DNA from 4 places in the Embleya sp. NPDC055664 genome. Region 3 is predicted to be linked to each of the others. Evidence: riboswitches for the same ligand, from Rfam matches in the RefSeq annotation. Region 3 holds a riboswitch; each other region holds the start of a gene.
What was found. A riboswitch is a leader RNA that binds a small molecule or an ion and turns the genes downstream of it on or off. The one in region 3 is predicted to bind cyclic di-AMP.

Region 1 (7,857 bases), on a different contig from region 3:
GTGTCGTCGGGGTTGGCCAGCAGGCGCAGGTAGGCGAGCACGTCGCGGACCTCGCGGCGCTCGTAGAAGCGCACGCCGCCGACGACCTTGTACGGCAGGCCGACCCGGATGAAGACTTCCTCGAAGACGCGGGACTGGGCGTTGGTCCGGTAGAACACCGCGACCTGTCCCGGCTTGGTGTGGCCCGCGTCGGTGAGGCGGTCCACCTCGTCGGCGACGAACTGCGCCTCGTCGTGCTCGTCGTCCGCGACGTAGCCGACGATGGGGGTGCCGGCGCCGGCGTCGGTCCACAGGTTCTTCGCGCGTCGGTTGCTGTTGCGCTCGATCACCGCGTTGGCCGCGCTCAGGATGGTCTGCGTGGAGCGGTAGTTCTGCTCCAGCAGGATCGTGGTGGCGTTCGGGTAGTCGGCCTCGAAGTCGAGGATGTTGCGGATGGTCGCGCCGCGGAACGCGTAGATCGACTGGTCCGCGTCGCCGACCACGCACAACTCGGCCGGTTCGAGCCCGACGAGCCCGGCCTCGGCGGGGTTGACCAACTCGCCGTCCACCGTCAGGCGCGGGCCGCTGCCGGCCGCGCCGCCGACCAGTTCGCGCACCAGCGTGTACTGCGCGTGGTTGGTGTCCTGGTACTCGTCCACCAGCACGTGCCGGAAGCGTCGCCGGTAGTGCTCCGCGACGTCCGGGAACGCCTGGAGCAGGTGCACCGTGGTCATGATCAGGTCGTCGAAGTCGAGCGCGTTGGCCTGGCGCAGCCGCTCCTGGTACATCGTGTAGGCCTGCGCCAGTATGCGCTCGGACTCGTTGATCGCCTTGGCCGCGAAGTCCTCGTGGTCGATCAGTTCGTTCTTGAGGTTGGACACCTGCGCGTTGAACTTGCGCGGCGGGAACTTCTTCGGGTCCAGATCCAGGTCGCGGCAGACCATTGCCATCAGCCGCTGCTGGTCGGCGGAGTCGTAGATGGAGAACGAGGAGCTCATGCCGAGCTTCTTGTACTGCTGCCGCAGGATGCGTACGCAGGCCGAGTGGAAGGTGGACACCCACATCGCCTTGGTGCGCGGCCCGACCAGCGCCTCGACCCGCTCGCGCATCTCGGCGGCGGCCTTGTTGGTGAAGGTGATCGCCAGGATCTCGCCGGGGTGTACGTGGCGGGAGGCGAGCAGGTGGGCGATGCGGTGGGTCAGCACGCGGGTCTTGCCGGAGCCCGCGCCCGCCACGATGAGCAGCGGGGACCCCTCGTGCACGACCGCGGCGCGCTGTTGCGGGTTCATCCCGTCGAGCAGCCGGGCCGGGTCCACCACGGGGCGCGGGGCGCCGTTGCGGTAGTAGGCGTCGCGTGGCTCGGGCGGCGGTGCGTACTGCCCCTCGTACAGGTCGTCCGGATAGTCCTCCGGCAGGCCGTACACGTGGTTCTCGTCCGGCTCGGGCGGCAGCGGGATCTCGTCCGCGGAGCCGGCGGGGGACTTCTTGGCCGCGGTGTCGAAACCGGGCAGGGGGATGTCGTCGAAGAGGCTGCTCATCGTTCCCCGAGTCTAGGTGGGTGTCGGGCGGGTCGTGCCCGGGCCGTTGTCGCGGGCAGGGATCATTGCGCCGACAACCATCTTCGCCCCGTCGGACATCGGGTCGACCGTCAAGGGAGTACATCGTGCTGGACGATCGCGACGTGGAGCGGATCCTGGTGCTGGCCGCGCACCCGGACGACATCGACTTCGGGGCGGCGGGGACGGTCGCCACGTGGACCGAGGCGGGCATCGAGGTGAGCTACTGCCTGGTCACCGACGGGGACGCGGGCGGGTTCGATCCGGCGGTGCCCCGGTCGGAGATCGGCGGGATCCGGCGGGCCGAGCAGAGCGCGGCGGCGGCGCATGTGGGGGTGCGGCAGCTGTACTGGCTGGGGTATCCGGACGGGCGCGTGGCAGCCTCCATGGAACTGCGGCGCGACATCAGCCGGGTGATCCGACAGGTACGCCCGCAGCGCATGGTGATCCCGAGTCCGGAGCGGGACTGGGCCCGGCTGGCGCCCAGCCACCCCGATCACCTGGAGGCCGGCGAGGCGGCGATGCGGGCGATCTATCCGGACGCGCGCAACCCGTTCGCCCACCCCGAGCTGCTGGAGGCGGAGGGGCTGAAGGAGTGGACGGTGCCGGAGACCTGGCTGTCGCCGACCGCGGCGCCGAACCACGCGGTGGACGTGACGGAGGTGTTCGAGCGCAAGATCGCGGCGCTGCTGTCGCACGAGAGCCAGACGGGCCATCTGCCGGAGCTGCGCGAGCACGTGGTGTCGATGCTGGAGGGCAACGCGGCGCGGTTCGAACTGGGCGCCGGGCGTATGGCCGAGGTGTTCCGGGTGGTGGACACCCGCTAGCGGCGGGACCGGCGGCTCAGGTCCACATCACGGCGATGGCGATGTTCGCCACGGTCAGCAGGCCGATCGCGCCGAGGACGCGTGCGGACACCCGGTCCGCGGCGCGGTTGCCCCACACCAGCAACAGGATGACCAGCAGGATCCCGAGCTTGGTGCCGATCTTGGCGGTGTCCACGTCGCGGTCCAGGCCGGACTGCACCACGCCCACCAGGGCCAGGCCGGTGACGAGCATGGTCAGCGCGCCGTGCGTCATCGCCGGCACGATCCGCACGTCGCCGGTGCGCAGCGCGGACATCTGGGTGAGGAAGCCGCCGAGCAGGGCCGCGATGCCCACGATGTGCAGCACCAGCAGGATCTGCCGCAGAACGTCCACGTCGTACAACCCCTCGTCGATCATCGCCCCGGCGGGCACCCGGCCGGCGTTCTCGGCGCCCATGCCGGACCCCCGCCGCCGTCCGGCAGCCTAGCCGGCGGCGATCCACGCCTCTCCATCGGTCGAATGCCATTAAAGATCGCCAAAAGGGATCAAGATCGACTTTAGGGAATCCGGGCGCTTTTCCCGTGATACGCGGAGATGGAAACGGTGACATTGGTAAAGTTTTGGCAATGTGAAGGCCGATGGTGATGGTCCTGACACGCGTGTGACTAGTGTTCTGCGGCAGGCGATCGGCTCGAGGTCGGCCACCCGGTCGACACGATCGCCTCCGCCGAATTCGGTGACGGGTTTCGGTGACGGTGGGCAACCACGGTCGTCGCGACGCGAAGCCGGAACCGGGGACCCTCGCAGTCCCTTGGGGTGAATCGGTGCTCCGGCACCGTAGGGCGCCTTCTTCCGCCCGAACCCGTCAGCTAACCCGGTAGGCGGCCGAGGAAGGAGACCCGCCACCAGTGGCGTCCCAACGTCGACCCGGGCAACACCGCAAGCCCAAGCCGCGTACCGCCGTGCGTACCGCCGCGACCGTGGTCACGGCCGCCGCGACGATGACCGGTGTGATGACCTTCGCCGGCACCGCGAGCGCGGACCCCGCGCAGTCGTTCCAGCAGACCAAGGACCGCGTCAACCAGCTGCACAGCGACGTGATCAAGGCCACCGAAGCCGCCAACGGCGTCGAGGAACAGATCGAGAAGCAGCAGGGCACCGCGAACCAGACCCAGGCCCGGATCACCGAGGAACAGGCCGCGCTGAACGCCCTGCGCGACCAGATCGGCGTCCTGGCGGCCAACCAGTACCGCAGCGGCGGCCTCCCGCCGTCCCTCTCGCTCGCGCTCAGCGGCGACCCCGAGGGATACCTGCAGAAGTCGCAGATGATGTCCCAGCTCGACGGCCAGCAGGCCGCCAAGCTGAAGCAGATCGCGGCGCAGGCCCGAGTTCTCCAGCAGGACCGCACCGAGGCCTCCTCGCAGCTCGCGGAACTGGAGAAGCTGCGCACCGACCTGAACAAGAACAAGACCGACATCCAGGCCAAGCTCACCGAGGCACAGCGCCTGCTGAACACGCTCACCGCGCAGCAGCAGAAGGAAGTCCTCGACTCGGACGAGCACGCGAACGACACGCGTGCCAACGACCGCAGTTCGCGGGACAAGCAGGACACCACGCCGACGACCAACGTGCCGGCCTCCGGCCGGGCCGCGGCGGCGATCGCGTTCGCGCGGTCCCAGATCGGCAAGCCGTACGTCTCCGGCGCCGAGGGCCCCGGCTCCTACGACTGCTCGGGCCTGACCCAGGCGTCCTGGAAGGCCGCGGGCGTGCGCCTGACCCGGACGACCTGGACCCAGGTCAACGACGGTCCGCGCGTCGCCAAGGGCTCGCTCCAGCCGGGCGACCTGGTGTTCTTCTACTCGGACAACCGGCACGTGGGCCTGTACATCGGCAACGGCAAGATCATCCACGCCCCGCGTCCCGGCAAGACCGTGACCGAGGCGCCGGTCGACTCGATGCCGTTCTACGCGGCCATCCGACCCGGCTAGGCCCGGCGGACCCCGTCACACGTACGAAGGCGCCCTCCCGTCGCGGGAGGGCGCCTTCGCGCGTGTCGCCGGTCGCCCGGCTCAGACCAGTCGCCGGTCCGTCGCCCAGCGGGTCAGCTCGTGCCGGTTGGACAACTGCAACTTGCGCAGCACCGCGGAGACATGGGTCTCCACCGTCTTGACCGAGATGACCAATCGGCGGGCGATCTCCTTGTAGGCGTAGCCGCGCGCGATCAACCGCAGCACCTCGCGCTCGCGCTGGGTGAGCCGGTCCAGGTCCTCGTCGATCGGCGGCACGTCGGTGGCCGCGAACGCGTCCAGTACGAAGCCCGCCAGGCGCGGCGAGAACACCGCGTCGCCCTCGCCGACCCGGCCGATCGCGCGGATCAGTTCGTCGCCGGTGATCGACTTGGTCACATAGCCCCGGGCGCCGCCCCGGATCACCCCGATCACGTCCTCCGCGGCGTCGGACACGGACAGCGCCAGGAAGCGCACCGCCGGGATCAGCGACGCGCACCGGCGCAACACCTCGACCCCGCCGCCGCCGGGCAGGTGCACGTCGAGCAGGACCACCTCGGGGCGGGTCTCGGTGACCACGGCCACCGCGCTCGCCACGTCGTCGGCCTCGCCGACCACCTCGACCGCCTCGCCGATCTCGGCTCGCACGCCGGTGCGGAACATCCGGTGGTCGTCGACGAGGACCACCCGGGTGCGGGGCGTGCCCTCGACGGGTGCGCTACTCGTCTCGGTGGTGTTCACGTGTTCGTCCTTCCCACAGCGGACCGGCCGGCGTCGGCGCGGCGCATCTCCAGCTCGACCTCGGTGCCCTCGCCGGGTTCGCTGCGGATGTTCGCGGCGCCCCCGTTGCGGCGCATGCGCCCGAGCACGGACTCTCGCACACCCAGCCGGTCGGCGGGTACGGAGTCGGGGTCGAAACCGGGTCCGCGGTCGCGGACGAACACCGTGACCGTGTCCTCGTCGGCCTCGCCGAACACCGAGATCGCCGCGCCGCCCGCGTACTTCGCCGCGTTCACCATCGCCTCGCGCGCGGCGGCGATCAGTGCGGAGAGCCGGTCGTCGACCGGGCAGTCGCCCACGCACACGATCTCGATCGACACCCCGTGCGCGTCCTCCACCTCGGCGGCGACCCCGCGCAGTGCGGCGGCGAAGGTGCGGTCCGGCTCCTCGCCGTCGGGGCGGTACAACCAGGCCCGCAACTCGCGCTCCTGCGCCCGGGCCAGCCGGGCCACCTCGCGCGGGTCCTCCACCTGGCGCTGGATCAGGGTCAGCGTGTGCAGCACCGAGTCGTGCACGTGCGCGGCCACCTCCGCCCGCTCCTGGGCCCGGATGCGGGCCCGGCGCTCGGCGCCCAGCTCGCGGGTCTGCCGCAGCAGATACGGGCCGAAGATGACCAGCAGGCCGACCAGGAGCAGGCCCGCCCCGCGCATCGCGGCCAGCGCGTCGCCGATACCGCCGCGGCCGAGCGAGAAGAAGATCAGGCCCGCGACCACCAGCGTGGCGCCGATCAGGGCGCGCAGCCAACCCCCCACCCGGCTGCGCCCGTCCAGCGAGAACCAGCGCTGCCGCTGCGACTCGTCGGCCTGACGCCACAGCAGGATCACCCCGGGCCCGGCCACGAGCAGCGGCCACAACCAGTCGCCGGAACCGGTGTCGGTGTCGGTCCCGAGCCCGGTGAGCATGGTCGCCGCGATCAGCACGATGATCAGCGCGAGCGCTTGATGCCGCTCCCGGCCGCGCTCGCGGCTCGGCGGGGCGGCGTCGGTCACGCTCTGCGGTACGAAGATCCAAAAGGCCGCGTACAGGACCACGCCCAGGCCCGCGAAGAACGCGAGCGCGACGAAGGCGACGCGCAGCACCACCACCTCGACGCCGAGGTGCTCGGCCAGGCCGCGCGCGACGCCGCCGGCGAACCGGTGGGACGCGGCGCGGCGGAGCTTCGGCGTCGGGTACGCGGGCCGGTTCGGCGCGGCGGGGGGCGGATATACGGCGGTCACACGACCGATCGTCACACGCCGGCAAGTCCGGGCGCATCAGGGCCCGACCCTGATTCCCCCTCAGGGTCGGACCAGGGGTCGACCAGGGCGGAGCCCGATGGGAACGGGGCCGCGTGCACGCCACGATGGACCCATGAACGACGACATGAAACCCGGTGTCTCGGCCGGCGACCGGGCCGGCGACGTCCCGGGCGGCCCTCCGGGGTCGTCCGCGGCGCCCACGACGACGACCACTCGACCCCAGCTCCTGCGCAGCGTCGACGACCGCATGGTCTCCGGCGTGTGCGGCGGGCTCGGCGAGCATTTCGGCCTCGATCCGGTGATCTTCCGCATCGTCTTCGCGGTGCTGTCGCTCTTCGGCGGGGTGGGCGTACTGGTGTACAGCCTGGGCTGGCTGTTGATCCCGGCCCGTGGAGAGGAGCAGCCGGTGCTGCGCCGGGTGCTCTCCGGGAAGTTCGACCGCGGGGCGACGGCCGCCACCGTGGTCGCCGTGATGGGGGTCGCCTTGTTCTTCACGTACCTGGACTCGGGCTTCGGCCCGTCGGTCCCGCTGATGATGATCACCGCCGTGGTCCTGTTCATGGTCTGGACCGACACGAAACGCAGGTCCGAGGCCGCCGCGCGGACGGCGGGGGTCGCGGCGACGGCGAGCGCTCCCGCGCCGGTCGACACCGCCCCCGCCGGCGACACCGCGCCGGGACCGCCGATGTGGTGGCAGGTGCCCGGTGGCGGCTCGGCGCCGGAGGGTGGGCGGCCGCCCGCGAAGCCGGTCGCGGCCGAGCCGGGCAGGCCCGTGAAGCGTCCGCGCTCGTACGTGGCGCTGGCCACGCTGTCCGTGGCCACGATGGTCGGCGGCCTGCTGTGGGTGCTCAACCGCACCGACGCGGTCGACGTGACGTTCACCGTCGCGGTGGCCATCGTGCTCGGCGTCGTCGGTCTGGGCCTGCTCGCGGGTACCTGGTTCGGCCGGGCGCGGCTGCTGATCCTGCCCGCCCTCGCGCTCACCGCGCTGCTTGCCGGGCTGACCGCGATCACCGTGCCGCTGACCGGGCCGTGGGGGGAGCGCACGTACACCCCGACCTCGGTCGCGGCGCTGCCCGCGTCGTACCACCTCGGCGGCGGCGACATGGACCTGGACCTGCGCACCCTGGACCTGGGGCCGGCCCGCGCGGCGACGGTCAAGGCCACGGTGGGTGCCGGGCAGATCCAGGTGTGGGTGCCCAAGGACGTCAGGGTGGTGTTCAAGGGCCGCTCCGACGTCGGCGACGTGCGCACGATGAGCGGTCGCGACGACGGCTGGCGGCCGGACCGGAGCGAGACGCTGGAGCCGATCTCCCAGCCGGAGCGCGGCACGATCACGCTGGACCTGAAGGTCGGCGTGGGCCAGGTGGAACTGCTGTACGACGACCACGGACGGCTGCCGCGATGAGCACGACACCGAGGAACGGCGTGACCCGGATGGAGGGCGAATCCCGATGAGGACGAACAGGCAGCGCTTCGACCCGATGGCCC
Region 2 (7,857 bases), on a different contig from region 3:
CGACGTGCCGTCGCACTGGTTCCGGGGCAGCGGCATGCTGCACGGCATCCGGCTGCGGGCCGGCCGGGCCGAGTGGTACCGCAACCGGTGGGTGCGCACCCCCGCGTGGAACGGCGCGCCGTATGTGCGCGCGGACGGCAGCGTCGACCTGACCGCGAGCATCGCCGGCACGCACATCGTCGAACACGCCGGTCGGCTGCTCGCGCTCCAGGAGGCCAACCTCCCGTTCGAGGTGACCCGCGAGTTGGACACGGTCGGCCCGTACGACTTCGCCGGCGGGCTGACCACCGCGATGACCGCGCATCCCAAAACCGATCCGGGCACCGGCGAACTGCACTTCTTCGGCTACTCGCCGACCCCGCCGTATCTGACGTACCACGTCGCGTCACCCCGGGGGCGGATCATCCGCAGCGAGGTGATCTGCGGCGCGGGACCCTCGCTGATGCACGACTTCGGGCTGACGCGACGCCATGTGGTCTGGCTCGACCTGCCGGTGGTGTTCAACCCGGCCGAGTCCTCCGGTGTGCCCTACCGCTGGAGCGAGTCCTACGCGCCCCGGATCGGCGTGATGCCGCGCACCGGCCCGGCCGTGCCGACCTGGTTCGAGGTGTCGCCGGGGATGGTGCTGCATGTGGCCAACGCGTACGAGGACGCGCGCGGTCGGATCGTGCTGGAGGCACCGAGGTTCGATCGGGCCGCGTGGGAGACGAGTTGGCGGTGGTGGGTGGGTGCGCCCGGCTACCCCGAGTCACCCGTGGTCGGCGCGATCTCGCACCGATGGATCCTGGACCCGGCCTCGGGCGTCGCGGGCGAGCAGGCACTGGACTCGCTGGTCGTCGAGTTCCCCACGATCGACGCCCGCGCGGTGGGCCGGCCGCACCGATTCGGCTACGCGTCGGCCTTTCCCGGGGCGGGGCTGCGCGAGTACGCGATCGTCAAGTACGACCGGGTGAGCGGGGAGCGGTGGATCGCCGGACAGGGGCGCGACCGTATGCCCGGCGAGGCGGTGTTCGTGCCGGCCGAGGGCGGCACCGCCGAGGACGACGGCTACCTGCTCACCGTGGTCAGTGATCTGGCCCGGAATGCCTCGGAGTTGCTGGTACTGGACGCGCGCAGGATCACCGCGCCGCCGATGGCGGCCGTCGAATTGCCGCGCCGGGTGCCGGCCGGGATCCACGGTTCGTGGATCCCCGACCCCGACGGATCGGTTGCCGACGGCTGAACCCGATCACGGTGATCTCCGTGCTCTACAGTCCGAGCAGCGTGCTCGGGTGGGCCGGGCGCCGGGTGGGGTGGGAGTGCGATTCGGGTGGGTGCGACCAGGCTGCTTGCGGTTCTGCTGTTCGTCGGCACGACGGCGTTGGGCATCGTGCTGTACTTCGTCGAGGACACGTCACTGGCGGATCTGCTCTCGCTCGGGGCGGGGGCGGTGTGTCTGTTCTGGCTGATCCTGGTGCTCACCGCGCCGTGGAACCTGTACTTCCGGGCCCAGCGGGTGATCACGGAGATCGCGATCAGCCGGGAGCGGGGCCTGGCGGTACCGGAAGGGCGTGACGTCGAGGCCCGGCGGATCGCCCGCCGACTGCTCTACGGCGCGATCGGCGCACACGTGCTCTCCGCCGCCGTGATCGCGCTGATCACCTGGATCTCCGGTGGCGTGGTGGGCTATTGGTTCGCCGGGTTCTACCTGCTCAGCACCCTGTTTCGACCCGGTCAGGCGTATGCGGAGCACCTGTCCCAGCGGCTGCGCACCATGCTGCGCGAGGTGACCCACCCCCGCGACGACGTGCTCGCGGTCAGCCAGGACGTCACGGCCCTCAAGGCCAAGGTCGAGGCCCTGGAGACCCGCACCAAGGAGTTGCTGGAGAGCATCGAGCAGCTCAAGGAGACGACGGTCTTCGGGGCGGCCGACACCACCAAGCGCTTCCAGGAGGCGGACCGCAAGGTGGACGCCCTCGGCCGCCGCTTCGAGGACACCATCAGCCAGTTGACGGACAACCAGGAAGTCATCTCCGGCATCAAGGCGTTCCTGCGGCTATTGCGCACCGAGCAGAGCTGACCGGGCCGTTCGGCCTACTCGCGTCCGGTGCTCACCGCCAACGCCATCGCGCGCATGTCCGGATCGGGATGGGCGCGTGCAACGGCCCGGCCGGGCCTGGTCGAACGCGCGTGGGCCCCGCCGAATGTCTCGGCGGGGCCCACGTGGTGAGGGTATGGATCAGACGGCGAGCTTGGTGCCCACGGCGATCACGTTCGGGTTGTCGCCGAGGACGCCGGCGTTGGCCGTGTGCAGGGCCTTGTAGCCGCCCTTGACACCGAACTTGGCCGCGATCGCGGACAGCGTGTCACCGGACTTGACGGTGTAGGTGCCGGAGCCCGACGCCCGCTCGGTCGCGGCCGACTTCGGCGCGTCCTGCTTGGCGACGTCCTGCTTGGGCTGCACGTTGAGCTTCGGCGCGTTGCCGGTCGCGGGCTTGGCCTCGGACGTCGGCGCGGCCTTCGGCTCGACCGAGGACTTGGTCTTGCCGGTGGTCGAGGACTCGGCCGTGGCGTTGGCGTCGCCGCCCTTGCCCAGACCGGCCTTCACGGAGCAGACCGGCCAGGCGCCGGGGCCCTGGCTCGCCAGGACCCGCTCGGCGACGGCGATCTGCTGCGCCTTGGAGGCCTGCGCGGCACTGGCCGCGTACTGGCTGCCGCCGAACGCGTTCCAGGTGCTCGGGGTGAACTGCAGACCGCCGGAGAAGCCGTTGCCCGTGTTGATGCCCCAGTTTCCGGTGCTCTCGCACTGGGCGACCGCGTCCCAGGTGGACGAAGTCGCGGCGTTCGCGCTGCCCGCCATGCCCACGAGGGGAAGGACGAGACCCGCACCTGCGGCGACGGCGATGCCGGCGCGACGGCCACGAGAGAGCGAACGAACCGGAGCGGTGATGGCACGGAAGGTCATTGATTACCTCGTCGGGCGCCTACGAAGTTAGCTGTCGGGTTCGGACGATTGGCCCGGCCTCGCCTGTCACAGGCATGGCTTCACCCCAGGCATCGGCAGTGCCGATGTCGGCTCACTTGGTTCCCCCGCTCCTGCCGCCAGTCGATATCGACTGCTTCCCTCGGACGGCGGCAGGATTCGGCGTACCGCCCGGGGAGTCCGCTTGTGCGAACAACCACGAAGCTACGCACCGGTTCGCCGGGTTGGCAAACATTTCGGGTGGTTTGTGACGTCCCCCATAGGGAGGAATAACACCTATTTGCCCGATTTGTCGCCGTCTTTGCAGGTCACGGCTCCGGCGTACACGGTGCGCGGCCGCGTGGTCACGCGTGCGTCAACGACGGGCTATTCCGTCGCGGGCAGCTCTACCGGAACCACTACCCGCTCCTCGTCCCAGAGGAACGTCGCGCCGCCGGTCGCGAAATTGGGCACATCGGCCACCGTGGCCCGCCCCTCGGGCGAATCCAGCACCGCCTCGAGTTCCGCGCGCGAGGGCGCGTACAGCGCGACCACCAGGTAATAGGGCGGCTTCGCACCGGACGGATCCGGTTCGCACTTGCCGATGGTCCAGCCGGTCAGTCCCGGCATGGTGCGGGCCAGCGGGACGTGCTTGTCCCAGTAATAGGAATCGAACGCCGCCGGGTCTTCGGGGTGGCCGTAGAGCACGGTCAACTTGTACATGCCGGGTCCTCACGCTCGTGGTTGTCGGACGGACGGACGTGCGCGTGCGCCACGCATCTACTGCCGGGCGCGTTGGTTACGGATGTGCCGGAGTGTCGCCCGCCGTGGCGGTGCCCCCACTCGGGGTGATGCTCTTGAACGCCCGCGCCTGCTCGGTGATGGCCACCTCGGTCGGCAGGCGCTCCATGCTGGAGGCGCCGAAGAAGCCGACCACGCCGGTGGTGTGGGCCAGGACGTACGCCGCGTCCTCGGGTTCGGCGATCGGCCCGCCGTGGCACAGCACCAGCACGTCGGGGTTGACCTCCGCCGCCGCGTCGCGCATCTCCTGCACCCGCTCCACCGCCTGGTCGAGGGTGACCGCGGTGGTCGCGCCGATGCTGCCCTTGGTGGTCAGCCCCAGGTGCGGGACCAGCACGTCGGCGCCGGCCGCCGCCATCGCGCGGGCCTGCTCGGGATCGAAGACGTACGGCGCCGTGAGCAGGCCGCGCTCCGCCGCCAGCCGGATCATCTCCACCTCCAGGTCGTAGCCCATCCCGGTCTCCTCCAGGTTCTGCCGGAAGACACCGTCGAACAGGCCGACCGTCGGGAAGTTCTGCACTCCCGCGAAGCCCATGGCCGCGAGTTGGTCCAGGAAGTGCGGCATGATCCGGAACGGATCGGTGCCGCACACCCCCGCGAGGACCGGGGTACTGCGCACCACCGGCAGCACCTCGCCCGCCATCTCCACCACGATCGCGTTGGCGTCGCCGTACGGCAGCAGTCCCGCCAACGAACCCCGGCCGGCCATGCGATAGCGGCCCGAGTTGTAGATGATGATCAGGTCCACACCCCCGGCCTCGGCGCACTTGGCGGACAATCCGGTGCCCGCGCCCGCGCCGATCACGACGCCGCCCTGCTCGACCGTCGTGCGCAGTCGGCCCCGCGCCTCGCGTCCGTTCATCTCAGTCCACGTGTCCCTTCGTGATCAATTCGTGCAATCGATCCGCCGCCGCCTTGGCGAACGCCGGATCGTTGATGTCCGTCGCGACCTCGCGCACCTCGACGGCGGTCCCGTCGAGGCCGGCGCGCAGCGCGTCGAACAACGCCGTATCGGCGTCGGAATCGTAGAAGGGTCCGCCCTCGACGTCGATCGCGGAGACTCCGCGCAGCGGCAGGTACAGCGCGGTGGGCCCGGTCGCGTCGATCAGTTTGGCCGCGATCCGCCGTCCCAGTTCGGCGTTTTCGGCCGGTGTGGTGCGCATCAGTGTCACGGTCGGGTTGTGCACGTACAACAGCCGGTCCTCGAAACGCGGCGGAACGGTGTCGCGGGGGCCGAAGTTGACCATGTCCAGCGCGCCCACGCTGACCACCTGCGGCAATCCCATCCGCCCGGCCGCGGTCAGCCGCTGCGGGCCCGCGCTGAGCACCCCGCCGACCAGGTCGTCGGCCAGCTCGGTGGTGGTCAGATCGAGGACCCCGGCCAGGAAGCCGCCCTCGGCCAGGTTCTCCATCGACCGGCCGCCGGCCCCGGTGGCGTGGAACACCAGTACCTCGTAGCCCAGTTCGTTGAGCCGCTCGCGCGCCGCGTCCACCGCCGGGGTGGTCACGCCGAACTGGGTCGCGGCCACCAGCGGTCGGCCCTCGCCGGTCACCCCGGCGACCGCCGCGCGGTCCTCGGCGTAGCCGCCGGCCATGCCCGCGATCGCGTCCGCCGCGTTGCCCAGGATGCGTTCGGAGAGCCGGTTGATCCCGGCGATGTCCACGACGCTGTACATCATCGTCACGTCCACCGCGCCGACGTACGGCGACACGTCGCCCGCCGCCATCGTGGACACCAGCAGCTTGGGCACGCCCACCGGCAGCGCGCGCATCGCGTGGGACGCGATCGCCGAGCCGCCCGAGCCGCCCATCGCGAGCACCCCGTCCACCCTTCCCTGCTCGAAGAGTTCGCGCAGAATCGAGGCCGCGCCCTCGGCCATCGCGGTGGTCGCCGCGCCCCGGTCGGCGCGGGTGCGCAGGTCCTCCAGATCGGTGCCCGCCGCGGCGGCGACCTCGCCCGCCTGTACATCGGCCTGGGCCAGCGAGTCGCCCAGGACGCCGACGTTCATCAGCAGGACCTCGGCTCCTCTGGCCCGCAGCCGGTAGGCCAGCCACGCGTATTCGGACCCCTTGGTGTCCAGCGTTCCGATCAGTACGACGGTGGGCATCGGTGCCTCCGGTGGTGTCGGTACGGCTTGCCGGGTTGACGCTTCGGCGGCGAACGGCCGCGCACAGTAACCCAACCGGATGATCATGGCAATGCAAAGCACCGTGCGATAGGACGGGTGGCGAGTCGCGGATTTCGCGCACGTGAAAGGGGTGTCGATGGCGGAGGAACCGGACGCACGGGTCGCAATCGTCGCGGGAGCCGGAGCGGGCATCGGGCGCGCGTCGGCATTGGCGCTGGCCCGCGACGGCGCGGACCTGGTGCTGGCCGCCCGCCGCCCCGAACCGCTGCGCGAACTCGCGGACGAGATCCGGGAGCTGACGGGCCGTCGGGTGCTCGCGGTGCCGACCGACCTGGCCGACCAGGGCGCCTGCCGCGCGCTGGTGGACACCGCGGCCCGGGAATCGGGCCGGGTGGACGTGGTGGTGAACGTGGCGACGTACAACCCGTCGGGACGCCTGGAGGAGTTGGACCCGGACGAGTTCCGGCGCGCGTTCGAGATCAACGTGCTGGGCGTACTGGCCGTCTCCCGCGCCGCGTTGCCCCATCTGCGCGCGGTCGGCGGCGGCTCGATCGTGCAGATCTCCTCGGAGGCGCCGCGCGCGAAGCTCGTCGGGCTGGGCGCGTACGCGGCGACCAAGGCCGCGATGGAGGTGGCCTCCGGGGTGTTGGCCAAGGAGGTCGGGCCGGACGGCATCCGGGTCAACGTGGTCGTCGCGGGCTACACCGAGAACGCCAAACTCGCCGGGTGCATCGCCGACATCGCCGCGCGCCGGGAGGTGCCCGAGAGCGAGGTACGGGCCGAGCTGACCCGGTCCTCGGCGCTGCGCCGGATCACCCGGCCCGAGGACATCGCCGACGCGGTCGCCTTCCTGGCCTCCGACCGGGCCCGGGCAATCACCGGCACGGTCGTCCCGGTCACGTCGGGGGTCTCCTTCGGCTGACCCGGCCGGCACGATTTTCGACCCATCGGCCGACCCGGGATCCGCCCGACCGATCCGATTTCGACGCATCGGCGGGGAAGCCGGGCCGCCGGTACGCCCGTTCGCGCCCGCTCAGCGCAGCCGCAGCGCCAGGAAGAAGTCCACCTTGTCCTCCAGACGAGCCAACTGACGCCCGGTCAGCTCCTCGATCCGGCCGATCCGGTAGCGCAGCGTGTTCACGTGTACGTGCAACCGCGCGGCGCACCTGGTCCACGACCCGTCGCAGTCCAAAAACACCTCCAACGTGCCGATCAGGTCCGCCTGATGGCTCGCGTCGTACGCGCGCAGCGGTTCCAGCAACCGGCCCCGGAAGGCCCGGCGCACGTCCTCGGGCACCGCGGCCAGCAGCGCCACGTGCGAGGCGAGTTCGGCATGCCCGACCACCTCGATCCGGCCCGTCCTGGTCCCGGCGATCCGGCCCGCGTGCCAGGCCTCCTCCAAGGCGCCGCGCAGCGCGTCGGCGCGGTCCACCCGGGCGCTCACCCCGATGTGCGCCCGCAGGTCGTCCGTCGCGGGCCCGTCCAACGCGGCCAGCCGCTCGCGCAGCAGGCCCGCGGTGGGATCCGGCTCGGCGCCGTCCCGGTCGTCCCCGCTCTCGCACGAGATCAGCGCCACCGCGCCGGAGCCGGCCGCCGACACCAAGGCGGGCGTCGGTCGATCCGCCAGCGCCTCCTCCAGGAGCACCCGGGCCAGTCGGGGTGCGTCGCGCACGGGCACGTCGGGCAGCGTGAGGGTGACGAACTGCCGGTGCCACGTGTCGCCCTCGTCCGGCTCGGCCACCCGCAGGCGTGTCGCCACCTCGAACGAATCGGCGCCGCTCGCGAGCAGGTTCAGCACGTCCTCGGCCACGCGTCGGGTGTGCCGGCGCCCGTCCTCGACCCGCTCGCGGCCCACCGAGACCAGCCGGACCAGTTCGCCCAGCAGCGCCTGGTGCCGGTCGGGCCAGTCGCTCACGTCGTCCTCGACCGCCAGGAACCAGTCGCCCCACGCGTCCGGGTCGGCCGCCCCACCCGCCTCGGGCACCG
Region 3 (7,857 bases):
GACGTCCATGTCCGGATGGAAGACCGTCACGGCCGCGATCCTGGCCGGGGCGGCGGTCGTTGCCGCGCCGGGAGTGGCCGCCGCGGCGGACCGCCACGGAAATCACCACAGGACCTTCGACCTACAGGCGCACCGCGGCGGTCTGGGCCTGACCGTGGAGAGCACCATTGCGTCCTTCGCCAAGGGCCTGGACCTGGGGGTCTCCACCCTCGAACTGGACGTCCAGATCACCGAGGACGGCCGGGCCGTGGTCACCCACGACCGCAAGGTCGACGGCCGCAAGTGTGCCGACACCGGACCCGTGCGGGCCGGTGACCCGGAGTTCCCCTACGTCGGGAAGTATGTCAACACGCTTACCCTCGACCAGGTCCGTACCCTCGACTGCGGGTCGCGGCAGTTCCCGGGCTTCCCCGGCCAGACCACCTCGCCCGGCGCCCGAATGCCGCTGCTCACCGAGGTGTTCGACCTGGTCAACCGGCGCCACGCACGCGGCGTGAAGCTCAACGTGGAGACCAAGGTCGAGGCGGGCGCGCCGAACGAGACGGCGCCGCGCGAGCAGTTCGTGCAGACGGTGGCCCGCGAGGTGCGCCGGGCCGGGCTGTTGCGCCAGGTCACCATCCAAAGCTTCGACTGGGGCTCGCTGATGAGGATGCGTCAGGTCGAACCCCGGCTGCCGCTCGTTGCGTTGACCAACTACGACTTCCTCCAGGTCGGCAAGCCCGGCGCCTCGCCCTGGCTGGGCGGCCTGGACATCGACGACTTCGGCGGCGACCCGCTGCGGGCGATCAAGTCGTTCGGCGCGACGTCGTTCTCGCCGGTGCACGGCTTTCCGCAGGACGGCAGGGTGGGCGACCCGAACTACCGTCCCTACGTGACCCGGGCGATGGTCGAGGAGGCACACCGACTGGGCATCAAGGTGGTGCCGTGGACCATCGACGATCCGGCGACCATGGCGAAGTTGATGGACGACGGCGTGGACGGGCTGATCACCGATTACCCCGATCGGTTGCGGGAGCTGATGGCGGCGCGAGGGCTGCCGCTGCCGAAGCGCTATCCCGCGCGGGGCTGACGCGGGGGAAGCGCTGCCGGGTGCGCGGTGGGCGTAGCGGATGGTGCTCGCTCGGGCGGGCGGTGCCCGCTCCGGCGGACAGTGCGCACTCGGCCGGACCCGCCCGCGCGGTGGGCATGGAACAGGGCCGGGCCCGTCGACGCGTGGTCGACGGGCCCGGCCCTGGAACTTCCCGGTTGTGCTCGGATCAGAGGTTGACGCCGTGCGCGCGCAGGTAGGTGACGGGGTTGATGCCGCTGCCGTAGTTCGGGGTGGTGCGGATCTCGAAGTGCAGGTGCGGGCCGGTCACGTTGCCGGTCGCGCCCGAGAGGCCGATCTGCTGGCCGGTGCTCACCGTCTGGCCGGCGCGGACGCCGATGCTGGACAGGTGGGCGTACTGCGAGTACTTGCCGTCCGCGTGCTTGATGACGACCTCGTTGCCGTAGGCGCCACCGTTGCCGGCGCTGACCACGGTGCCCGAGGTGATGGCCTTGACGGAGGTGCCGGTGCCGACCACGAAGTCCTGGCCGGTGTGGCTGCCGCTGGACCACATGGAGCCACCGGTGCCGAACGCGGTGCCCAGGGCACCGTTCACCGGGGCGACGTAGCCCGAGGAGTTGACGGCGGTGCTGCCGGCCTTGGCCGAGGAGTCCTTGGCCACGACGGGGGCCTTCTCCTTGGTCACGGGCTTCGGGGCGACCTTGACCGACACGGAGGGCTGGGCCTCGGTCTTGGTCTCGACCTTGGCCTCGGCCTTCGGCGCGACCTCGGTCTTCGTGGCGGCCGCGGCCTTGCCGGAGAGCGAGAGCTTCTGGCCGACCAGGATCAGGTTCGGGTTGCCGCCGATGACGGACTTGTTGTCGGCGTACAGCTTGTGCCAGCCGCCCTCGACGTCCTTGGCCGCGGCGATCTTGGACAGGGTGTCGCCCTTGACCACGGAGTAGGTGGTGGTCGTGGCCTTGGTTTCGGCGGCCGGGACGACCTCGATCTTCGGGGCCTTCGGGGCCGGCGCGGACTCGACCGGCTTCTCGGCGACCTTGGGGGCGACCTTGACGGTGGCCTTGGTCGAGCCCGACTTGGCGTTGGGGGAGATGGCCGGAGCGGCGCCGCCACGGGTCAGGCCCGCGGGGCCCGAGGTGTTCGGCCACGCGCCGGGGCCCTGTACGGCGAGGACCTTCTCCGCGATGGCGATCTGCTGGTCCTTGGTGGCCAGGTCCGCACGCGGGGCGTACTGCTGACCGCCGAACTCGTTCCAGGTGCTCTGCGTGAACTGCAGGCCACCGTAGAAACCGTTGCCGGTGTTGATGTGCCAGTTGCCCGAGCTCTCGCCCATGGCGACCTTGTCCCAGACGGAGACCGGGGCGGCGGTGGCGGAGGTGGCGAAGCCGGTGATCAGCGGGGCGGCGACGATGGCGCCGGCCATGCCGAGGGTGAGCGCGAGGCGCGCGTTCTTGGGCTTGCGGGCAGGGGTGATGAACGACTGCACGAAGATTTTCCTTCTCCCACGCCTACGAAGTGAGCTGTCGGATTCGGGCTGGAGAGTCTCGCCCGGCCGGCGTCGACTCCTCGGGTATCGAGGAGGCGGGCACGGCTTCACCCCAAGCCGTCGTTATCGGATGTCCGCGACATGCGGACGCCCGGGACGGCATTCCACTTGGTTCCCCCGCTCCTGCCTTTCGGGTTTCGTACCGTGGCCTCTCCGGCGGCAGGATTCGGCGAACCGGGAGACACATTCCGCCGAACACCGGACCGGTGCGGCGAAGCACCAAGCTACGCATACACCCGACTCGGATCCAAACATCACGTTTCGCCGAAACCGAAGATTCGGGTCGGAAGGGTGGAATTAGGGGACCGAAAGTCCCGAAGCGTCCACGCATTGTGTCCGGGACCTTCAGCGGGGAGTGAGGTCGGAATTGCGGGGAGTGAGAATCGTGGAAATTCGGTTCACGGTGCGTGCGAGTTCCTGACAATCGGTGCGCGGGATGTGACGTGCGCCACGGGATTTGTCGGAAACGACGGTCTCGGGATGGTGGAAAACGGGTCGAAACGGCTCCCGACCTGCCCATTTGTGGGATGCGGCGAGGGTGAAGGCGCGCGCGTCGCGGAACCGGCGTTCGATGGGATGGCCCCTTCGGGCCGGGTGGCGTGATGGAGGCTTTCGGCCTGACTGGCACCGATTCGGGTGATTTGCCCTGTATGGACTGCCGGTGATCGAACCTCGGCTCGGGTACACCCCGTCATCGCGGGGTGGCATGTCGTCGCGGGCCGCGCCTCACGGGCTGACGAGCCCCTGAAGCACCTGGAACGCGACGGCGACCACCAGGGCGTTGTAGAAGTAGGCGATGACGGTGTGGACGAGCACGATCCGCCGCATCCGCACACCGACGACTTCGACATCGCTGGTCGCGAACGACGTGGCGAGCGTGAAGGAGAAGTACGCGAAACTCAGGAACGACGGCGTCGTGCCCTCGGGGAACCGAAGGTCGCCGTGCCCGCCGGTGACGTCGATGACGAGGTAGATCTGCGCGAAGCCGACCTGCATCAGCGCCCACGACAGGATCACCCCGAGCGAAGCGGCGACCGTCAGTCCGAGATCACGATGACCGCCGACGACCTGGTCCTTCGCAAGCAGAGCCGTCACCGCCGATACGGCGCCGGTCGTCCCCGCGAGCAGCGGCGCGATCCACGACCACCGGGCCAGAGCGCGCAGCTCCGTGACCGCGCCGGCCTCGACGGGCCGTCCCCGCCACACGGCCGCGAACCCGCCGGCGATGTAGAGCGACCCGACGACGACCCACACGATCAGCGCCCACCGGGCGGTGCTGCTCAGGAACGCGACACTGGACAGGAAGATCAGTGTCTCTGCGGCCGACCCCGTCCAGCGAAGTCGTGCCCGCGCACGCGGTCCGGCCATGTGCCGATTCTGTCAGTCGGCCGAAGCAGCCGGTGTCAGCGAAACACGGCGCGTCTCGGCGAGGTTGTGGGCCCGTGGTCCCGGCGCCATTCACTCCGAGCCGCTTGTCACTTCGCCGGAGCCTCGGGAGGGCAGGGCCGAGCCGGATAGGTGTGGGTGTCTCGGGTCGGGTTCGGCGTATGCGGCTCCCCCCGTGTGGAGCCGCATACGCCGAACCCGGCCCGAGACGCCGGTGTCGGGTCCGTCGTGGTCAGGGCGTCCGGGCGCCGCCGTTGGGTGCGGTGAGGAATTCGGCGAGGTGTACCGCGCGTACGCGCGACTTGCGGCGCCGCAGGCCGGTGCGGAGTTGGCGCAGGCAGCCCGGGTTGACCGCGACCACGACGTCGGCGCCACTGGCCTCGATCGCGTCCAGCTTGCGGTCGAGGATGCGGCGGGATTCGATCGGGCGCAGGAGGGAGTGGGTGCCGGCCGCGCCGCAGCAGTCGCCGGCGCCCGGGGTTTCCACGAAGTCGGCCACTGCGGAAAGGACTTCGCGCGGTTCGCGCCAGACGCCGAGGCCGTTGCGCAGGTGGCAGGAGTCCTGGAGGGTGACCCTGACCCGGCGGCCGGCCACCCGGCGTTCGGGGAGGGCCGAGACGTCGACCACCTCGGACAATTCGGCGACCCGGTCGCGGCCGATGACGTCGGCCAGGTGCGCGGCGCATCCGCCGGAGGTGGTGACGATCCGGCCGGGGAGTCGTTCGCCGAGGCGGCGGGCGAGGGCACGGCCCTTGGTCGATTCGCCGTTGTGCGCGTGCAGCGCTCCGCAGCAGCCCTGGTCGTCGGGCACCTTCAGGCCGGGCAGGAGGGTGCGGGCCGCGCGGGAGACCTTCGGGAACATGGCGCGTTCGAAGCAGCCGAGCATGAGGGAGGCACCGGTGCCGGCGGGTGGCGTGGGCTGTGCGGGCTGTGCGGGCCGAGTGGGTGGTTTCGGGCTCCGGGGTGTGGCCGGACGGGTTGCCCTGTCGGGGCTGCTGCGCCCGGCCGGCAGGACGAAGCGGCCCCAGCCCATCGCGCGGACCACCGGCGGCAGGCTCACCACGATCGTCAACAGCCGGGCCAGTGGCGGTCGGTGTTTGCCCCGCCACTGGTGCTCGCGCCACTGTTCCAACAAGGAGCCGTACGGGACGCCCGCCGGGCAGACCGGTTCGCAGGCGCGGCAGCCCAGACACGCGGAGGACTGTTCCAGCAGGGTCGGGTCGTCGGCGTCCAGGCGGCCGGTCTCCAGCGCGCGCATCAGGTTGATCCGGCCGCGCGGCGACGAAGCCTCGTCGCCGGTGGCGGCGTAGGTCGGACACGCGGGCAGGCAGAAGCCGCAGGAGATGCAGCGGGAGAGTTCCTCGGGGTCGAACACACCGGTCATGAGCCGAGCTTTCCGGGATTGAGGATGCGGGCGGGATCGAAGGCGGTCTTGATCCGGCTGAGCAATTGCAGCTGTTCGTCGCCGAGTTGGGCGCGCAGGTGCGGCAACTTGGCGGCGCCTACCCCGTGTTCGCCGGTGATCGTGCCGCCGAGTTCGATCGCGGTGCGGAAGATGTCGTCGAAGGCGGCGTGCGCGCGCTCGATCGATTCGGTGTCGTTCGGGTCGGCCACCACGCAGGTGGGGTGGAGGTTGCCGTCGCCGGCGTGGCCGAAGGTGGCGATGGTGACGGTGTGCCCGGCCGCGATGGCGTCGATCCGGTCGACCATCTCGGCGATCCTGGGGCGCGGCACGGTGGCGTCCTCGAGGATGGTCAGCGCGCCGAGTCGGGACAGCGCGGGCAGCGAACATCGGCGAGCGGTCAGCAGTGCCTCGGCGCCGGCCACGTCCTCGGCCAGGGTCCATTCCGTGGCGCCGGCCGCGTCGCACAACTCGGCCATGCGGTTCAGGTCGCGGCGGACCGCGTCGGACGTACCGTCGTCGCCGAACAGGAGCAGCGCCCCGGCGTCCCGACGCAGGCCGAGGTCGGCGAAGTCCTCGACCGCGTTGACGCAGCTCCGGTCCAGGAATTCCAGGGTGGCCGGGACGATGCCGGCGGAGAGGATGTCGGCGACCGCGCGGCCGGCGTGGGACAGGTCGGGGAAGTAGGCGATCCCGGTGCCCGTGTCGGCGGGGGCGGGCAGCAGGGCCATGGTGATCTCGGTGATCACGGCGAGGGTGCCCTCGGAGCCGGTGAGCAGGCGGGTCAGGTCGTAGCCGGCCACGTCCTTCCAGAGCCGGCCGCCGGTGCGGATCACCTCGCCGGTGGGCAGTACCGCTTCCAGGCCGAGTACGTAGTTGCGGGTGACGCCGTACTTGAGGCCGCGCAGTCCGCCCGCGCAGGTGGCCACGTTGCCGCCGACGGTGGAGACTGTGCGGCTGCCCGGGTCGGGCGGGAAGAGCAGGCCGTGCGCGGTCGCGGCGTCGGCCAGGGCGGCGGTGGTCACGCCGGGTTCGACCACGGCGAGCAGTTCGTCGGGGCTGATCTCGCGGATGCGGTTCATGCGTGTGGTGACCAGGACGATGCCGCCGTTCAGGGCCACGGTGGCCGCGCACAGGTTGGAGCCGGCGCCCCGGGGGACGACCGGCACGCGGTGCTCGGTCGCCAGGCGCAGTACGGCGGCGACCTCGGCGGTGTCGGCCGGGAAGACCACGGCGTCCGGGAGTCGGTCGAACAGGGGGGTGGCGTCGCGGGCGTACGGCACGAGGTCGCCGGTGGTGTGGCGGACGTGTTCGGCGCCGACGATCGCGCTCAGGCGGTCGATCAGGTCCATGGACAGGGGCATGTTCCGTGGGTCTCCCTCGGGCGGGTGGCCGTCGCGATGGTGTGGGTTCGCGGCCGACGGCGGTGGTCGCGTCGGCAGTGTGGGTCCGGCGCGTCGGCCTGCGGCCCATTCGTTCTCAAACGCCGCACGGGCTGAGATGTGCTGCGGACCTGGCCGAGATGGTTGCGGACCGGATTGGGGCTGGGGTCCGGGCCGGGGTGAACTGCGGTTCGGGGTGGGGTGGTTGCGATTTCGACGCGGCTGGGACGCGGGCCGAATGGAGGTGGGTGGGGGCCTGGTCGGTGCTACATGACTGCCAATTGGCCGCCGTCTATGACCAGTTCGGTGCCGTGGATGAAGGCTGCGTCCTCCGAGGCCAGGAACGCGTAAGCGGCGGCTACGTCTTCGGGGCGGCCGGCGCGGGCCAGGGGGATTCGAGTGGTGATGTACGTGGATTCGAAGTCGGGGTCTGTCATTGCGCCTGCGATCGAGGCGTTGAGTGGTGTACGGATGTATCCGGGGCACAGGGTGTTCACCCGGATCCCGTACCGGCCCAGTTCCACCGCCATCGTCTTGCCGAGCAGGAGGACACCTCCTTTGGAGGCGTTGTAGTGCGCGTAGTCCTCCTCACCCGCGATCCCGTTCGTGGACGACATGTTGACGATCACCCCACCGCCGCCGCGTTCGACCATGTGCCGGCCGACCGCCTGGCCGACCAGGAACATGCCGCGCAGGTTGACCGCGAGCATGCGGTCGAAATGTTCGGGGGTGATCTCCAGGAAGGGTTCGCGCCAGGCGATGCCGGCGTTGTTCGCGAGTACGTCGATGCCGCCGAGTTCGCGGACGGCGGCCTCGACGAGGGCGGTCGCGTCCGGCTCGTGGCTGACGTCGACGGCGAAGCCGGTGACCTCGCCGAGCGGGCGCAGTTCCGCGACGGCCTCGTCCACCTCGGCCGGATCCAGGCCGCCCACCAGGACGCGGCACCCCTCTTCGAGGAAGCGCCGGGCGGCTGCGAGGCCGATGCCGCTGCTGCCGCCGCTGACGAGTATCCGCTTGCCGATGAGCCCGCGCATCGCTTCTCCTCCGTGACCGGTCGACGAGCCGGGACGTTATCAGCGATGCGCGGTACGGT
Region 4 (7,857 bases), on a different contig from region 3:
TAGGCCGCGCATTGTTTCGGCTGCCCGGGCGGCTGCGTCGGCACAACAATTGTTGAACAACACGTGTATCCGGTCGACGGTTTCGGCCGGCATGCGCACTCGGGGCACCCACTCGGCCAGTTCCGCGCTCGTATAGGTGTGGCGGAACCGTTCTTCCTTCGACCCACTCCCCCAGGCCCGGTTGCGGCCGTGGAAGCGAACCACCGCCAGCTCGGGCGTGGTGGCCACGGCAACCGGGGGGATGGACGTGGGCAGCGACTGCGCCGTGTCGACCGCCACCGCGGCGACACCGAGGCGTTCGAGGAGAGCCGTCGTCGCGGCGCGATGTTCGTCCTGCCACCAGAGCGGATGCCGGAACTCGACGGCGAGCGGCCACCCTTGCGCCCGCTCGACGCAGTCGTGGAGGAAACGTGTGGCAGCCGAACCGGGCGCCAAGGACGGCGGGAACTGAAAGAGCAACGTGCCGAGACGTCCTGCCTCGCGCAACGGCAGCAGCGCCCCGCTGCGGGTGCTGGGCAACGCGTAGTAGGTCGCGTCCACCTCGACCACCGGGAACTGCCGGGCGTAGTGCGAAGTCGGTGTTCCGCGTCCCGGCATTCGGCCGGATACCAACCACTGGAGACCAAGGCGGAGTCGGTCCACGAGCTCGTGCCCACCGATATACGATCCATGGCCCACACGCCTACCCCGGTTCCCGGAACCTTCCGCACGGCAAGGCAGGGCAAGGCAACCCGAGATACCGCGTGCCCCGAGGCACCGGCAGCGCCGACAACGACGATCGGTCCGGGAGGGGTGCTCGCCCCCTCCCGGACCGATCGTCGGTGTAGCGCGGTCGGGTGGGTCTAGCCCGGTCGGACGGCCGCGTAGAACGGCATCGAGTCCAAGGGGGCCTCGGTCACGTTCTTGCCGGGGCGGGGGGCGTGGATGATCTTGCCGTTGCCGATGTACATGCCCACGTGCGAGTTGTCCGAGAAGTAGAACACCAGGTCGCCCGGCTTGAGCGCGTCCTTGGAGATCCGCGGGCCGTCGTTGACCTGGGTCCACGTGGTGCGGCTGAGCGAAACGTTGGCGGCTCGCCACGAGGCCTGGGTCAGGCCCGAGCAGTCGTACGAGTCGGGGCCCACGCCTCGCGGCGCGTACGGCTTGCCGATTTGGGCCCGCGCGAACGCGATCGCGGCCGCCGCCCGGCCGGACACGGGGACGTCCTTGCCCGTCGTCGGCGGCGGGTCCGTCTTGTCGCGCGAGCTGCGGTCGGTCTCGGTGCGCGAACCCGCGTCGTTCTTGTGCTCGTTCGAGTCGAGGACTTCCTTCTGCTGCTGCGCGGTGAGCGTGTTCAGCAGGCGCTGTGCCTCGGTGAGCTTGTTCTGGATCTCGCCCTTGTGCCGGTTCAGCTCGGTGCGCAGCTTCTCCAGTTCCGCGAGCTGCGAGGAGGCCTCGGTGCGGTCCTGCTGGAGAACTCGGGCCTGCGCCGCGATCTGCTTCAGCTTCGCGGCCTGCTGGCCGTCGAGCTGGGACAACATCTGCGACTTCTGCAGGTATCCCTCGGGGTCGCCGCTGAGCGCGAGCGAGAGCGAGGGCGGCAGACCGCCGCTGCGGTACTGATTGGCCGCCAGGACACCGATCTGGTCGCGCAGCGTGTTGAGCGCGGCCTGTTCCTCGGTGATCCGGGCCTGGGTCTGGTTCGCGGTGCCCTGCTGCTTGGTGATCTGCTCGTCGACGCCGTTGGCGGCTTCGGTGGCCTTGATCGCCTCGCTGTGCAGCTGGTTGACGCGGTCCTTGGTCTGCTGGAACGACTGCGCGGGGTCCGCGCTCGCGGTGCCGGCGAAGGTCATCACACCGGTCATCGTCGCGGCGGCCGTGACCACGGTCGCGGCGGTACGCACGGCGGTGCGGGGCTTGGGCTTGCGGTGCTGCCCGGATCGACGCTGGGACGCCACTGGCGGCGGTCTCCTTCCTCGGCCGCCTACCGGGTTAGCTGACGGGTTCGGGCGGAAGAAGGCGCCCTACGGTGCCGGAGCACCGATTCACCCCAGGGACTGTGAAGGGTCCCCGGTTCCGGCTTCGTGTCGCGGCGACCGCGGTTGCCCACCGTCACCGAAACCCGTCACCGAATTCGGCGGAGGCGAACGTGTCGACCGGGTGGCCGACGTGGAGCCGCTCGCCTATCGCAGAACGATAGTCACAGGCGTGTCACGACCCTCACTCGGGGTCTCTGCATTGCCAAAACTTTACCAAGAGTTCCGTTTCACCCGTCGTCGTATCACAGGAAAAGCACTCGGAATCCCGAAAGTCGATCTTGGGCCGATTTGGCAACGATTGGTGGCAAGGATCTGCCGTCCGACCTCCGCAAACGTCGCCGCACCCGCGAAATGGGCCGCCTACGGGGTTACCACGCGCCAGGCTCCGCTGTTTCGCCCGGCTTGCCTGTCCTTTTCGAACCGGGCATTCGCAAGGCCCGGCCGATCCGAGGCGAATACGCACATCGAGCGACATCGAGCGGCATCGAACAGGTGCGGGCAGACCCCGAACCCGGATTCGAAAATCGACCCCCGGTCCGGCGCCGTGCCCACTACCCCGACACCGACCGCCCCGCCGCCGCCACCGCCAGATCGCCTTCCGCTCCCACACGCGCGTCGTACTCCGCCCGCGCCTCGGCGATACGTTCCTGATGTTCCTCGGTCCAGGTGACCAGCGAGCGGATCGTGGTGTGCAGCGTGGTCCCCATCGGGGTGAGCGCGTAGTCCACCCGAGGCGGCACGACCGGATACACCGTGCGGCGCACCAGGCCGTCGCGTTCGAGCTGGCGCAGCGTCACGGTGAGCATGCGCTGGCTGATCCCGTCGATCTCCCGCCGCAACTCGGTGAAGCGCAACGTACGGCTCTCCAGGATCGCGATCACCAGAAGCGACCACTTGTCGGCGACCCGGTCGAGGATCTGCCGGACCTCGCACCCCTCGCGCACGTCCCACTGGAGGGCGTCGTAGTCCTCCTGGTTACTCGGGCAGGGGGTCGGTTCCTTCGAAGTGCCTTCTTCCATGGAAGTCGATGCTGCCGAAGGATGGGGTCGGTTACAAGAGGGAACCGGGTTCGTCCGAAGAACCGACCCCCGGTGCCCCGATCCCACCGCAATCCCACCCACCCGCGTCCCGAGGGGCTGTCGCATGTCCACATCCACGTCCGCACCCGGCAGCGCCACCGAATCCGCCCCCGAATCCGCCGCCGGCGACACCCCCGCCGGCCGCATGAGCCCCCGCGCCTGGGGCATGCTGCTCGTCCTCTGCGGCGCGATCTTCCTCGAGGGCATCGACATCGCGATGCTCAACGTCGCGCTGCCCACCATCCGCGAGGACCTTGGCATGTCCACCGGTGGCGTGAGCTGGGTGATGAGCGCGTACGTGCTCGCCTACGCCGGCTTCATGCTCCTCGGTGGCCGCACCGCCGATCTGCTCGGCCGGCGGCGGATGTTCCTCTTGTGGCTGAGCGTCTTCCTGGTCTTCTCCGGCCTGGGCGGATTCGCCACCGAGGGCTGGATGCTGATCGTGGCCCGCTTCGTGACCGGCGCCTCGGCCGCCTTCATGACCCCTGCCGGGCTGTCCATCATCACCACCGGCTTCCCGGAGGGGCCGCAGCGCAACCGGGCACTGCTCTTCTACGCGGGCACCGCCGCGGGCGGCTTCTCGCTCGGCCTGGTGATCGGCGGACTGCTGACGGCGATCGACTGGCGGCTGGTGTTCTTCGTACCGGTCGCGCTCGCCGCGGTGATCCTGGCGGCGGCGTCGGCGCTGATCCCCCGGGACGAGCGGCCCGAGGCCGGCGGGGGCTTCGACCTCGTCGGGGCGATCAGCGTGACCGGTTCGATGTTGCTGCTGGTCTACGGCGTGGTCCGGCTCGAACACCCCGCCGACGGCCCGGGCTGGACGATCGTGGTCTTCGCGGGCGGGCTCGCCCTTCTGCTCGCCTTCGTGGCCGTCGAACGACGCGCGGCGAATCCGCTGGTACGCCTCGGCATCCTGCGCTCGGGCGCGCTGGTCCGGGCGAACCTGGGCGCGATGTTGTTCGCGGGCTCGTTCTTCGGCTTCCAGTTCATCGCGGTCTTCTACCTCCAGGAGATCCGCGGCTGGTCGACCCTGGAGACCAGTTTCGCGCTGCTCGCGGTCGGGGCGGACGCGGTACTCGCGCCGACGCTGACACCGAGGCTGGTGGAGCGCTTCGGGAACCTGCGGGTGATCCTCGGCGGGATGGTGGCCGCCGCCGCGGCGTACGCGCTGTTCCTGTCGATCGACGGCGACACCTCCTACGTGGCGATGTTCCCGACGATGCTGCTGCTCGGTCTGGCCTTCGCGCTGGCGTACGGCCCGCTCACCATCGCCGCGACCGACGGCATCGACGAGGACGAACAGGGCCTGGCCGGCGGACTCCTTTACACCGCCTTCCAGTTCGGCGCGGCGCTGGGCCTGTCGACGGTCACCGCGGTCCTGGCCGGTGCGGGCGGCTCCGAGCTGGACGGCTTCCGGACGGCACTCATCGTGCCGCTGGTCGGGGTGGCGCTGGGCGCGGCGGTGACCGTGTTCGGACTGCGCGGGCGACGGGCGGCGGCCTAGCCGAGTCGCCCCACAGCCGACGAAGCCGCTCGCCGATGCGCGAGCGGCTTCGTCGAATCGGGACTCAGGCCCCGCCCGAGCCCGCCCCCGAACCGGTACCGGCCGCCACCGTCGCGGCGGAGCCCTGCGCCGGCACCCGGCCCGACGTTCCCGGACCCGACGCCAGAACGGCCGTACTCCCGTGCGGCTTCGCCCGCCGCACCCCGATCGTCAGCACCGTGATCACGGCGGCCGCGAACATGCCCACCCCGGCGATCGTCATGCAGACGTGCATCGCGTCCACGAAGCTGTCGCCGATCGCGCCGAGCGCCCTGCCCGTGGGCTCGGGAGCCAGACCCAGATGGCCGGCCGCCGACAATCCCTCGTCCGACACGGCCGCGCGCACGTGTTCGCGGTCGGCGTCGGCCAGCCCGGAGTCGGCCAGGTGCCCCGGCAGTCCCGCGCTGATCCGGCTGGTCAATACCGCGCCCAGGACCGCCGGGCCGAGCGCGCCGCCGAGTTGGCGCAGCGTGTTGTTGCCCGCGCTCGCCATGCCGGCCAGGTGGTGCGGGACGCTGCTCACCGCGATCGAGGTGATCGGCGTCATGACGAAGGCGAAGCCGATACCGATCACCGCCAACGGGGCGATCAGCGCGGCGAATCCGGTGTCCTTGTCCAGCGTGTTCAGGGCCAGCATGCCGATCCCGGTGAGCACCAGGCCGCCGGTCAGCAGCAGGCCCGGGGCGATCCGCCCGACCAGCCGGCCGACCACCGGGCCGAACACCACGCCGAGACCGTTGACGAGCAGGAAGCGGTAGGCGATCTCGAGGGCGCTCAGGTGCTGGACGTTGCCGAAGAACAGGCTGAGCGAGAAGACGATCCCGACCAGGCCGAACATGGTCAACATGGTCACCACACCGGCGCCGCTGAAGGCCCGCGAGGAGAACAGGTCCAGCGACAACATCGGCGTCGCCGAACGGCGCTCGACCCACACGAACGCCACCAGACCCAGCACCGCGAGCGCGAACGCGGCCAGGACCGGTCCGTGCGTCCAGCCGCTGGTGCCGCCCTCGATCACGCCGTAGATCAGGCCGGAGATCGCCACGATCGCGGTGAGCTGACCGGGGACGTCGATCGCCCGGCCGCGCGCCGAGCGCGAGTCCTCCAGGAGCGCCGCCGCGATCACCGAGCCGATCAGGCAGATCAGTACCGTCGGCGCGAAGACCCAGCGCCAGGAGGCGTGTTCCAGGATCGTCCCGCTCACCAGCGGGCCCAGGGACATGCCCAGGCCCAGGGACGCGGCCCACGCGGATATCGCCTTGGCCCGGGCCCGGAAGTCGGGGTAGGCGTGGCTGATCAGCGCCAGGCTGGAGGTGAGCAGGGCCGCGCCGCCCGCGCCGGAGAGGGCCTGGCCCACCCAGACCTGGGCCACGCTGTGCGCGGTCAGGTTGACGGCCGCGCCGACGGCGAGCAGGCCGAGCCCGGCCAGGAACGCCTTCTTGCGCCCGTACAGGTCGCCGATCAGGCCGAAGGTCAGGATCAGCGCCGCCATCGGCAGGATGAAGAAGTCGCTGATCCACTGGAGATCGCTCGTGGACGCGCCGAGCCCGCGCTGGATGGTCGGCAGGGACACCGCGACCCCGCCGATGGGCACGTACGAGGCGAAGACCCCGAGGCAGGCGAGCACCACGGTGAGCGCCGGCCGGGCCACGGCCCCGGTCGGCGGCGGACTCGTTGCGGACGGGGTGGACTGCGGGGTCGTGGACATGGTGAGACAGCCTTCCAAGTAATCGAAGGCTGTCAAGTTATCAGAAGCCTGCTAACTTGTATGCATACTTAGAACATGCCTGCCTCCTGCGAATATGCGCGTCGTCTGGGAACATGCACCTCACCTGCGAATATGTACGTCGACGTGGCCCGGCCGGGGGAGGGACGTGCCCTACGGTGACCGGTGAGGCACCCACGGGGTGCGGACCCCGGCACCCCCGGCCGTACGAAGAAGGGAAACGTGTGATGCCCGCCCACCGGGAAGTCGCCGCCGCCGCGTGGAGCGAGCAGCTGCCCCATCTGCTCTGGCGCGCCCAGCAGTCGGTACAGCGACTGCTCAACGAGCGCCTGGAAGGCATCGGCGTCTCGATCAACCAGCTGGGCCTGGCCGGTCGGCTCGACGAGAACGGCGCGTTGTCCGCCGCCGACCTCGCCCGCGCGCACCACATCACCCCCCAGAGCGTGACCACCGCGATGCTGGCCCTTGAGCGTGTCGGCTGGATCGTCCGCCGCCCGCACCCGGTACACAAGCGGGTGGTCCTCCTGGAACTGACCGGACTCGGCAGCGCCGGCGTCGCCGAGGGCCGGCGCGTGGTCAAGGACGTCGACGGCATGATCAGCCGGACGATCGGCCCCGAGGCGGCCGAGGTGTTCGCCGAGAACCTGCGCATGCTCAGCGCGATCATCGACGGCCCGGACGTCCCGGCGGGCAGAATGTGGCCGGAACCGCCGCACTGAGAAGGAGTCGGGCGACCCGGGCCGCCGCGCCCACCGCGACTCACCCGGGGGCGCCGCCTAACGTGTCCTCGGCTCCTTCGTCGGCGTTTCCTGCGACCCGGTCTTCTCTGCCCCCGTCTCCTCCGCCCCCGTCTCCTCCGCCCCGGGCACGCGGAACGCGGGGGCCAGGCGGGCGTCGGTGACCACCCGCAGGTACGGCGGGATCGTCGCGGCGGCGGCGACGGCGAAGGCCAGGAACGCCGCCCGGACGCCGAACCACTCGGCGAGCACGCCGATCAGGCCCGCGCCGACGGGGATCGCACCCCAGCCGAGCAGGCGGGCGGCGCCGCTGTAGCGGCCCATCATGTGCTCGGGGACCAGGTTCTGCGCGATCAACCGGGCGTTGACCGACCACAGCGTGCCGCCCAACCCGCCGACGAACGCCGCGCCGGCGATCGCCCACATCGCGGTGGTCACCGCCGGCACCGCCATCATCACGATCGTGGCGATCAGGTCGGCCAGCATCACCCGCCGGTGGCCCAGCAGCCGGTTCAGCCGGCCCACCAGCACCGCCCCGAGCAGTCCGCCGACGCCGAGCGCGCTCAGCACGACCCCGTACTCCCGGGCGGACATCTGCATCGTGTCGTGCGCGACCAGCGGCATCAGCGCCAGCCACGCGCCCCAACTCGCGAACAACACGGTGAGGATCAGCGTCATCGTGCGCAGGAGGCGATGCCCCCAGAGGTAACGCAGCCCCTCGGCGATCTGCGCATTGACCGTGGCGGGCGCATCG

Region 1: linked by a shared signal. The riboswitch ahead of ACWGR4_RS17075 (NlpC/P60 family protein) and the one ahead of ACWGR4_RS42890 (transglycosylase family protein) in region 3 are both predicted to bind cyclic di-AMP.
Region 2: linked by a shared signal. The riboswitch ahead of ACWGR4_RS09320 (transglycosylase family protein) and the one ahead of ACWGR4_RS42890 (transglycosylase family protein) in region 3 are both predicted to bind cyclic di-AMP.
Region 4: linked by a shared signal. The riboswitch ahead of ACWGR4_RS46170 (C40 family peptidase) and the one ahead of ACWGR4_RS42890 (transglycosylase family protein) in region 3 are both predicted to bind cyclic di-AMP.

The regions. Positions count from the first base shown of each region.
Region 1 covers NZ_JBSHGZ010000008.1:197,353-205,209, forward strand. Annotated here, with positions in the region: gene pcrA (DNA helicase PcrA) at 1-1,517, opposite strand, end outside; gene ACWGR4_RS17065 (PIG-L deacetylase family protein) at 1,643-2,362, shown strand; gene ACWGR4_RS17070 (hypothetical protein) at 2,379-2,735, opposite strand; cyclic di-AMP (ydaO/yuaA leader) riboswitch at 3,111-3,241, shown strand; gene ACWGR4_RS17075 (NlpC/P60 family protein) at 3,251-4,330, shown strand; gene ACWGR4_RS17080 (LuxR C-terminal-related transcriptional regulator) at 4,412-5,089, opposite strand; gene ACWGR4_RS17085 (ATP-binding protein) at 5,086-6,345, opposite strand; gene ACWGR4_RS17090 (PspC domain-containing protein) at 6,479-7,774, shown strand; gene ACWGR4_RS17095 (hypothetical protein) at 7,821-7,857, shown strand, end outside.
Region 2 covers NZ_JBSHGZ010000004.1:337,789-345,645, forward strand. Annotated here, with positions in the region: gene ACWGR4_RS09310 (carotenoid oxygenase family protein) at 1-1,222, shown strand, start outside; gene ACWGR4_RS09315 (coiled-coil domain-containing protein) at 1,310-2,059, shown strand; gene ACWGR4_RS09320 (transglycosylase family protein) at 2,219-2,839, opposite strand; cyclic di-AMP (ydaO/yuaA leader) riboswitch at 2,945-3,107, opposite strand; gene ACWGR4_RS09325 (EthD family reductase) at 3,329-3,664, opposite strand; gene ACWGR4_RS09330 (phosphoenolpyruvate hydrolase family protein) at 3,741-4,604, opposite strand; gene ACWGR4_RS09335 (Tm-1-like ATP-binding domain-containing protein) at 4,606-5,850, opposite strand; gene ACWGR4_RS09340 (SDR family NAD(P)-dependent oxidoreductase) at 6,008-6,793, shown strand; gene ACWGR4_RS09345 (PucR family transcriptional regulator) at 6,905-7,857, opposite strand, start outside.
Region 3 covers NZ_JBSHGZ010000046.1:72,824-80,680, reverse strand. Annotated here, with positions in the region: gene ACWGR4_RS42895 (glycerophosphodiester phosphodiesterase family protein) at 8-1,069, shown strand; gene ACWGR4_RS42890 (transglycosylase family protein) at 1,257-2,471, opposite strand; cyclic di-AMP (ydaO/yuaA leader) riboswitch at 2,539-2,740, opposite strand; gene ACWGR4_RS42885 (DUF1345 domain-containing protein) at 3,321-3,962, opposite strand; gene ACWGR4_RS42880 ((Fe-S)-binding protein) at 4,213-5,364, opposite strand; gene ACWGR4_RS42875 (FAD-binding oxidoreductase) at 5,361-6,746, opposite strand; gene ACWGR4_RS42870 (SDR family NAD(P)-dependent oxidoreductase) at 7,031-7,798, opposite strand.
Region 4 covers NZ_JBSHGZ010000060.1:586-8,442, forward strand. Annotated here, with positions in the region: partial or broken gene ACWGR4_RS46165 (DUF72 domain-containing protein) at 1-671, opposite strand, end outside; gene ACWGR4_RS46170 (C40 family peptidase) at 843-1,937, opposite strand; cyclic di-AMP (ydaO/yuaA leader) riboswitch at 1,946-2,084, opposite strand; gene ACWGR4_RS46175 (winged helix-turn-helix transcriptional regulator) at 2,570-3,037, opposite strand; gene ACWGR4_RS46180 (MFS transporter) at 3,243-4,601, shown strand; gene ACWGR4_RS46185 (MFS transporter) at 4,666-6,348, opposite strand; gene ACWGR4_RS46190 (MarR family winged helix-turn-helix transcriptional regulator) at 6,594-7,085, shown strand; gene ACWGR4_RS46195 (MFS transporter) at 7,143-7,857, opposite strand, start outside.